One region of the Bradyrhizobium sp. CCBAU 51753 genome, then DNA from elsewhere that is predicted to be linked to it. Evidence: predicted binding sites of a transcription regulator. Region 1 holds the regulator's gene; each other region holds the start of a gene.
The links. The regulator PhoB, encoded in region 1, activates phosphate uptake and scavenging genes when phosphate is short. The targets are predictions, from matches to a motif close to TGTCATNNANCTGTCAT.
Positions count from the first base shown of each region.

Region 2: XH93_RS37345 (esterase-like activity of phytase family protein) is a predicted target of PhoB. The motif match lies at 1,162-1,178, and genes of this name have one in related genera.
Region 3: XH93_RS16535 (phospholipase C) is a predicted target of PhoB. The motif match lies at 1,371-1,387, and genes of this name have one in related genera.
Region 4: XH93_RS12895 (alkaline phosphatase) is a predicted target of PhoB. The motif match lies at 1,196-1,212, and genes of this name have one in related genera.

Region 1 covers NZ_CP030037.1:8,658,578-8,660,777, reverse strand. The annotation lists gene phoU (phosphate signaling complex protein PhoU) at 1-377, shown strand, start outside; gene phoB (phosphate regulon transcriptional regulator PhoB) at 492-1,202, shown strand; gene XH93_RS39815 (GcrA family cell cycle regulator) at 1,287-1,799, opposite strand.
Region 2 covers NZ_CP030037.1:8,135,853-8,138,052, reverse strand. The annotation lists gene XH93_RS37345 (esterase-like activity of phytase family protein) at 1-1,113, opposite strand, end outside; gene XH93_RS37340 (heme ABC transporter ATP-binding protein) at 1,261-2,052, opposite strand; gene XH93_RS37335 (iron ABC transporter permease) at 2,049-2,200, opposite strand, start outside.
Region 3 covers NZ_CP030037.1:3,745,165-3,747,364, reverse strand. The annotation lists gene XH93_RS16535 (phospholipase C) at 1-1,319, opposite strand, end outside; gene XH93_RS16530 (cytochrome c peroxidase) at 1,557-2,200, opposite strand, start outside.
Region 4 covers NZ_CP030037.1:2,886,680-2,888,879, forward strand. The annotation lists gene XH93_RS12885 (indolepyruvate ferredoxin oxidoreductase family protein) at 1-305, shown strand, start outside; gene XH93_RS12890 (hypothetical protein) at 433-903, shown strand; gene XH93_RS12895 (alkaline phosphatase) at 1,302-2,200, shown strand, end outside.

The DNA.
Region 1 (2,200 bases):
GCGATTTCCAGCCGCTGAAGCTGATCCGCGGCCTCGAGCACATGACCGACCTCGTGCTGTCGCAGGTCAAGTCGGTGCTCGACGCCTACGCCGCGCACGATTTGCCGGCGGCGATGAACGTCTGGAAGGGCGACGAGGAGGTCGACGCGATCTGCACCTCGCTGTTCCGCGAGCTGCTCACCTACATGATGGAAGATCCGCGCAACATCTCGTTCTGCATCCACCTGATGTTCTGCGCCAAGAATATCGAGCGGATCGGCGACCACGCCACCAACATCGCCGAGACCGTGTTCTACATGATCGAGGGCCAGCAAATCACCGACAAGCGCCCGAAGGGCGACATGACCAACTTTGCGACCACGGTGCCGGGTAACTGAAGCACGATCCGGAAAAGTGGGTACCGGTTTTCCGACAAGATCGTGCTCATCAGGACGATGAGCGTTTCGGTTTTGCGTCTGGGCAACGGATCAAGATAGAGAGAACTTAGACCGATGAGCGCACGCATTCTGGTAGTCGAAGACGAGGAAGCGCTGACAACGCTGTTGCGCTACAACCTCGACGCGGAAGGCTACGATGTCGAAACGGTCGGGCGCGGCGACGATGCCGACACCCGCCTCAAGGAGCGCGTTCCCGATCTCGTGGTGCTCGACTGGATGCTGCCGGGCCTGTCCGGCATCGAGCTCTGCCGCCGCTTGCGGGCACGTCCCGAGACCAAGCAGCTGCCGATCATCATGCTGACCGCGCGCGGCGAGGAGAGCGAGCGGGTGCGTGGGCTGGCCACCGGCGCCGACGATTATATCGTCAAGCCGTTCTCGGTGCCGGAGCTCCTGGCGCGGGTGAAGGGCCTGCTGCGCCGCGCCAGCCCCGAGCGGCTCGCCACCGTGCTGACCTATGGCGACATCGAGCTCGACCGAGAGAAGCGCCGCGTTGCGCGCTCCGGCCGCCCGATCGATCTCGGCCCGACCGAATATCGGCTGCTCGAATTCTTCCTCGAGCATCCCGGCCGCGTGTTCAGCCGCGAGCAGCTGCTCGACAGCGTCTGGGGCCGCGACATCTATATCGACGAGCGGACCGTTGACGTGCATATCGGCCGCCTGCGCAAGCTGCTCAATCCGGGCCGCGAGCAGGATCCGATCCGCACCGTGCGCGGCGCCGGCTACGCCCTCGACGACCGTTTTGCCAAGGCCGAGCCGCAGCCGTAAGGCCCGGTCCGACCGCTGCAACAAAAAAATCCCCGCCTTCGCGGGGATTTCTTTTTTGACGTCGTCGCTGGTTTCGTCGTCGGCCTATTTGAGCTGCGGCTTGTTCGACGGCCGGCGGCGATCGCCGGCGGGCTGGTAAGCGACGCGCGAGTGGTGCGCGCAATAGGGCAGGCCGGTGAGCGCCTTGCCGCCGCAGAAGAAGAATTCCGGGCTCGAGGGATCGCCGACCGGCCAATGGCAGGTGGCCTCGTTCAGCTCCAGCAGCGACAGCCGCTGGCTCATCGGCACCACGTTGTCGTAGGCGATCGGATCCGGCTCGAGTTCGACCTCGAAAGCCTGCGCCAGCGCGGTGTTGCCGCGCGAGACCGGGCGCGCCACCCGCATCATGTGCTGGGCGGGACGGGCCTTGCGCTGCCGCGGCGCGGCGGTGGAGGGCGCCTTGGCGCGGCCGGACAGGCCGAGCCGATGGACTTTGCCGATCACGGCGTTTCGCGTCACATTGCCGAGTTCCGCCGCGATCTGGCTGGCGGAGAGGCCACTCTCCCAGAGCTTCTTCAGCTGCTCGACGCGATCGTCGGACCAGGTCAATACCGTCATCGCATTCTTCCTTTCGCGGTGCGCCGGCCGGTGATGGGAGCGGCGCTGCGAGCCAAATCTGTCAAAATCCCCGCGGTCAGAATCCCTTAGCCCTCGCCGGGCGTGCTGTTGCGCCCGAACGTTCACGCAGAACAAATGGCTACTAAGAGGGTCCAGTACTGCCGCACGAGATGTCGTACCCGACAGGCCAAACGCTACAATATGGCGTGACTCTGGCGCAAGAGTCCGCGGCAGCGCGTCCACATGTTCCCAACATTTAAGCCTTGCAATCAGGCTTTTCCACTGCTCCGGAATACTCCGGATTGCATGCGTTTCGCATTGCAGGAAGGCCACTTCGTGGCGATTGACACGGACCGGGCGCAGCATAGAATGCCCCGCACGTGCTGCCCGCAAGGCGGCAC
Region 2 (2,200 bases), 520 kb from region 1:
CTTGCGCACCGGCTTGCCGACATTGGCGTCGGACAGCTCGATCTTGTAGACGCGCTTGAATTTGGCGAGATCGGGAAAGCAGCTCTCGCCGCGCTGGCCTTGCGGGCACGCCTTGTCGGCGGTGCCTTCGCCATTGTCGCGCTCGATCACCAGGCCCGCCGTCGGATCGATCATGTTGAAGTCGCCGATCGCATTGCCGTTCTGCTCGAACACATACTGCCAGTAGCGGCCGGTGAATTTTTCCGCGGCGACGTCGAATTCGAGGATGCGCGAGGCTTCCTTGCCGTCGACCTTCTCCCAGTCCTTCTTCTCGGCATCCCACAGCGGTCCTTCAAGAAGACCGTACAGGAACTTGCCGTCCTTCGAGGCGGCAAAGCCCTCATAGCCCTTGGAGCGGCGCAAATTGACGTTGGTGTAGCTGGCGCCCGGCGCACCGGGCGACTGCACCGCCCAGTGATCCGGCGAGCGCACCGGCTTGCCGTCGGCGACGGTCTCGAACACGGCGAGGATCTTGCCGGTCTTGTCCGCCTTCAGCACGTAGGGCCCGAACTCGTCGCCGATCCAGAACGTGTCGTTGATGATCTGGAATCCTTCGGTGTCGAAATCGGCGCCGGTGAGGTAACGCTTGGCGGTGTCCTCATGCACGATGCGGAACGGCACCTTCTTGTCGGGATCGTGCAGGAACACGGTCTCCTGGCGCTCGATCTTGCCGCTCGCCCAGTCGATCTTGTGCCGGTTGAGATACAGCATCGAGTCGGCCGAGTTGTAGCGCGAGCCCATGCCGTTGTCGGTGATCACCCAGAACGAGCCGTCGGGCATCACCTTGATGCCGGAATGGCCCTGCAGCGGCTGGCCCTTGAACGGCAGCGACACGCCGGTCGGCCGCTCATAGGATTTGCCCATCACGGTGCCGATCGTGTCGACGCGCTTGCCGGTGGTGTATTTGCCCGACGTCTTCAGGTCCGCGGGCGCGTCCGCCGGCGCCTCGATGAAGCTCTCGGCCGGCATCACGGCGTGTCCCGCCAGCGTCGCCGGAAATTCGCCTTCGCCTTGCGCGAACGCGGCGGTGGCAAGCAGCACGGATGCGACGGAGCAGAGCAGTGACAGGCGCATGGTTGATCTCCCCAGAGGATAAACGATGCGGTGTTCTCGGAGGTGGCTGTGACAGCCGCCTGACAGATTTATGAACGGCGCCGCTTGTCACCGAATAAGGGTTGCGGCGTTAGGTCGCCTCCCATCTATCCAACGTGGGTTGGGGATTCAGACCGGCCGCATGGTCTGCGGCAGCAAGAACGGCACTCCCTGCTCGGTGTGCGCGATCGCAGCGTCGATCTCGAAGATCTGCCGGATGGTTTCCGGCCGCATCGCGGCGGCGCGGTCGCCGTCGATGGCGAGCCGGCCGCGATGCAAGAGCAGGATGCGGTCGGCAAACCGCATCGCCAGGTTGAGGTCGTGCAGGATCGCGATCACGGCGGTGCCTTGGGCGGCGCGCCGTCGCGCAGTCTCGACCAGATCGATCTGATACCGCAGATCGAGGCTCGACGTCGGCTCGTCCAGCAGCAGCAGGCCCGGACCGTGGCGCGCCTCGCCGCAGGCCAGCTGCACCAGCACGCGGGCGAAGTGCGCGCGCTGCTGCTCGCCGCCCGACAGCGTCGGCAATTGCCGCGCGCGAAAATCTGCAAGCCCGACCTCGTCGAGCGCCGCCTCGACCAGCCCGCGCGCCGCGGCGCGTGAACGCTCGCCGGCGCCCATCGTGACGATTTCTTCCACCGTGAACGGGAAGCTGACGTGGACATGTTGCGACAGCATGGCGCGATGCTGCGCCAGCTCGCGCGGCCGATAGGCGTGGAGCTCGCGCTGCTTGAGCCGGATCGTGCCGCGCGAAGGTCTGAGATCGCCGGACAGCATCCGCAGCAAGGTCGACTTGCCGGCGCCGTTCGGTCCCACAATTGCGACCATCTCGCCGGCGCCGACCTGCAGCGAGATGTCATCGACCAGCGTGGCGCCGCCGACCGTCATCGATACCGATTGCGCCGCGAGCAGCGCGCTCATAGCGCGACCAGGGTGCGCTGGCGCAGCAGCATGGCGAGGAAGAACGGGGCGCCGATCGCCGCGGTCAAAATGCCGATCGGCATTTCCGCGGGCGCCACGATGGTGCGGGCCACCGTGTCGGCGCCGACCAGCAGGATCGCGCCAAGAA
Region 3 (2,200 bases), 4.2 Mb from region 1:
TTCTCCATCAGCGCATCGCCGATCGTGCGGACCGACGACGGCGGGACGTTGTTGCCGCCCGACAGCGCGCCGTTCGGCAGGTAGCCCGGGTTGACGTTGTTGAGCATGTAGTAGTGGTTGGGCTTGCAGTTCGGCTCCGCCGCGTACGGCAGATTGTTGAGATAGGTGACGATCGGCTTGACGCCGGGGTGGGACACGTCGGAGCAATCGCTCCAATTGCCGTCGACGGTGTAGCGGTTGACCGTGCCCGCCACCGGGTTCGGGTTGGCGATCAGGTTGGCCGGCGGGGTCACCGGGTTGCCCTTGCCGTCGCTCCAGAACGCCGCGTCGCCGGTGCCGAGCATGAAGTGGTTCGCACCGGTGCCGCCATGGAACGACTGGTGGAAGTTGTCGCTCAGGGTGAAGCGATCGGCGAGCATCTTCAGGACCGGAGCCTGACCCTGCTGGGCGTTGTAGAAGCCCATCGAGTTGGCCATGCTCTTGTTGGTCGCCGAATAGGTCGCCATCACGAACGGGAACAGGTCGTTCAGGCAGCCCGAATTGTTCTTCTTGGTGGCGCTGGCGGCGCTGCAGTCTTCCTGCTGCCAGTCCTGATAGAAGCGATGTGTGGAGTCGCCGGTGTAGTCGTCATCGCTGATCTGGTCGCCCTGCAGCGGGAACGGCCCGTTCAGATTGCCGGCGCCGGGAACGCGGGTGTCAAGCACGTTGGTCGGCAGGCCGCTGAAGCCGGTGGTCAGGATATCGAGATCGGCCGGATCCATGTCCTTCTCGACGCTGGCCTCTGCGATGGTCTTGAACGGCGGAGAGGTATCGCTCTGCGCGCTCGGCGTGCCCGCGGTGTTCGGCTGCGGCATCTTGTTGGTCGCATTGTAGGGCGACTTCGCGATCTCCGGCGCGCCGATGTAGAACGACTGCTGGCCCGCGACCGAGAACTGCTGCGCCTGCGCGAAGTTCGGACCCGGCGTTCCGTCCTCGTTGACGATGCCCTTGGACAACAGGTTGGAGATGGTCTGTCCCTTGCCCTTCGGCTTGTAGATACCGAAGGTGTGATCCAGGCCGCGGTTTTCGCCGATCAGGATGATGACGTGCTTGATCGGGGACGCGGTCTTCACCTTGTCGCCGTGGTCGTTGTCGCCGTGATGCTCGTTCTTGGCGCGATCGCCATCGTTGTGAGCATTGTGATTGTGATGCGAACGCTTGTCCCAATCGCTGCGGCCACCGGGATAGTGAGCGGCGTAGGCAGCGGTTGCGATGAGTACCGTTGATGCGACGCAGAGGGCGGTAGTGGCCCGCCAGTGCTTTTTGTAATTGAACGTCATTGTCGACCTCAGGGTGTTTGCGGTTAGCAAGACACTGCTTAGTGCGACAAAATGACGCATGCATTTCACTTCCGTGAAACCGCAAAAGAAGTTTCGAAACGTTCAAATATTTTCCGCGGAGACATCTGCAGCGCCCGGCTGCATCTCCACGAATCCAACTATTCAATCTTTAATTGAAAAACCTGAGGCAGCTGGCACGAACGCCAGCGGCTGCAAATGCACTTCAGCGCCGCTTAATCACTGCGAAACGTGCTTCGACTGCATCACCTGGCGAAGTGCGGCATAGTGCTGATCATGCACGTCTTGATTGAACAGCGACCATGGCTCGGCGCTGGCCAGTACCGCAGGAACCGCGGCCGCCATCAGATAGCGATAATTCCTGAACTCCCCCGCAGCGTCGGCATTGCGTCCGGTTGCGACGGCCATCTCGATCCGCCGCAGCGTCAGCACGAGTTCCTTGAGGCTGTTGCGCGCAAGCACGCGCTGCTGCTCGCCGCCGGATACGCTGGTGTTCTTGCGATCGGGATATTGCTCGGTCAACTCGCGCAGCTCGCGGCCGATCGTATCGACCGCCAGCGCAACGATGTCCTTGTCGCCGGACGGGATCGCCGTCGCAAGCACCGTGGAGAAGTCGTTGATCTCCTTCAGCGTCGCGCTGGCGCCGTCGCGCTCATAGGGCTGCATGCCGTCGCCCACGGCGGTGAGGTAAGCGACCAGATCGCCCTTGTCCTGCGCCGAGAGGCCGAGCTGGAAGGTGCGGTCGAAATAATCGACGACCTGGCCAAAGTCGTCGAAGCGGCCGTCGTGAAAATACGGAGCGTTGAAGTCGGCATTGCGCAACGTCGGCGTCTTGAACAGGCCGCCGCTACCGACGTCATGCT
Region 4 (2,200 bases), 3.3 Mb from region 1:
TGTTCAAGGCGTTCGGCATGCTGGCGGGGCTGAAGCGCCTGCGCGGCACCGCGTTCGACATCTTCGGCTACACCGCCGAGCGCAAGATGGAGCGCGCGCTGCCGGTCGAGTATGCGGCGATGATTCTGCGCCATCTCGACGGCAAGACGCAGCTCGACCTGCCGCGGCTGGTGGCGCTGGCAAAGGCCGCCGATCTCGTGCGCGGCTACGGCCACATCAAGGAGGCCAACGTCGCCCGCTATCGGACCGAATGCGCGCGGCTGCAAAGCGCGATCGGCCGGCCGCTGGCGCAGGCGGCGGAATAGGGCTTAGGGAACTTGCTCTGGGCCGCTATAGTTGACCGGTAACCGTGCTTGCAGCATCGGCTGGATTTGCGCGGCCGGGTTCCTACATGATCGATGTTCCCGTGTGTATTTCGGGAGGCCGTTTTTCATGGTTCTGAAAAACCTTTGTGTTGCAGCTATTTGTACCGCGTCGCTGGCATTGGGCGGCGTGGCGTTGGCCGACGAGTATCGCCCGAACGAGTATTTCAGCCTCGACCTCTCCAAGGCGGTGCTGTCGCCGAAACGGCTCGGCCCGCCGGCGCAGTTCGAGCCGGTCCCGGTCGAAGCCAAGGCCGACCACAGCAGCGATCCGCAGGCCAGTGTGGCGCCGAAGGTCGAGGAGACCAAGGTCGCGCCAAAGAAGGCGGTGCAGACCACTCGTGTGGAGCCGCCAGCGGCGCATGAGAAGACGCCGGCGCATGAGAAGCCCGCGGCGCATGAGAAGCGGCGTGCAGCCACCCACTTTCCCGCCCGCGCCAAACTGACCCGGCGCCACAGCAACCCGCTCGATGCCCAAGCCCGCGACGTCAGGATCCAGACCTGGCCCTGCCGCTCCGGCGGCATCTGCAACTGGCGCTGACGCGCGCGGCTGCTAGGCCGCGCCGCGCTTGTCGGTATAGCCCGCGCACCCCTACGAACCCGTCATCCTGAGGCGCGAGCCTCTTCGGCGAGCCTCGAAGGATGAATCGGCCACCAGCCGGGCCGTCGACCCTTCGAGGGCCGCTGAAGAAGCGGCCACCTCAGGGTGACGGTGATGGAGGTGCACAATTGTTGCCGCACCGTCATTGCGAGCGAAGCGAAGCAATCCATGGGTCCGCATATGCGGAACGATGGATTGCTTCGTCGCTGTCGCTCCTCGCAATCACAGCCCACGTCATCCCGCTGTCGCAAAACCGTCGGCGTGGAGTCAAGAAACCGTAAGGGTGGAGTCAAGCAGCGCAGGCACAACCGTCGTCGCGATTCGACGAAGGTTGTTCGATGGCGATCTGCGCGAGGAGGCGAGGCCTCACCCGGCGTCAGCTGCTGGTGCGTTCGGCGTCGACGGCGGCGCTGGCGGGATTGGGGGCGCTGGCAAAACCCTATCTGAGCGGGGCCGCCGATCGGCCTGGGCTCGCGGGCATTCAGTCCGGCGACGTCGCGAGCGACTCCGCGGTGATCTGGGCGCGCGCCGATCGCGCCGCGCGGATGCAGGTCGAATGCTCCGCGGTCGAGAGCTTTGCAACCGTCCTGCGCACCGCGTCCGCCGATGCACTGCCCGAGCGCGACTTCACCGCAAAGCTGCTGCTGGACGGCCTGCCGCCGGGGCAGGATCTGTTCTATCGCGTGCGCTTCGATGACGGCGACGGCGTCGCCGGCGAGAGCCGTGTCGGGCACTTCCGCACCGCGCCAGTCGACCGGCGCTCGGTCTCCTTCGTCTGGTCCGGCGACGTGGTCGGGCAGGGCTGGGGCATCGATCCCGCCCGCGGGGGCCTGCGCAGCTACCGCACCATGCTGAACGCGCGCCCCGATTTCTTCATCCATTCCGGCGACCACATTTATGCCGACTGCACGGTGCCGGCCGAGCAGGCGCTGCCGAACGGCGAAGTCTGGCGCAACATCGTCACGGTGGAAAAATCCGTGGTCGCGCACAGCCTCGACGAGTTTCGTGGCAACTACAAATACAATTGGCTCGACGCGCATTTTCGCGCCTTCCATGCGGAGGTGCCGATGTTCGCGCAATGGGACGACCACGAGGTCGCCGACGACTGGTCGCCGGTCGGCACCACCGATGCGACCGGCTACGACGATGACGGCACGTCGCGCCTGGTGGCGCGAGCGCGCCGCGCCTTCCACGAATTCATGCCGATGCGGCTGATGCCGGAGCGCGACGGGCGGAT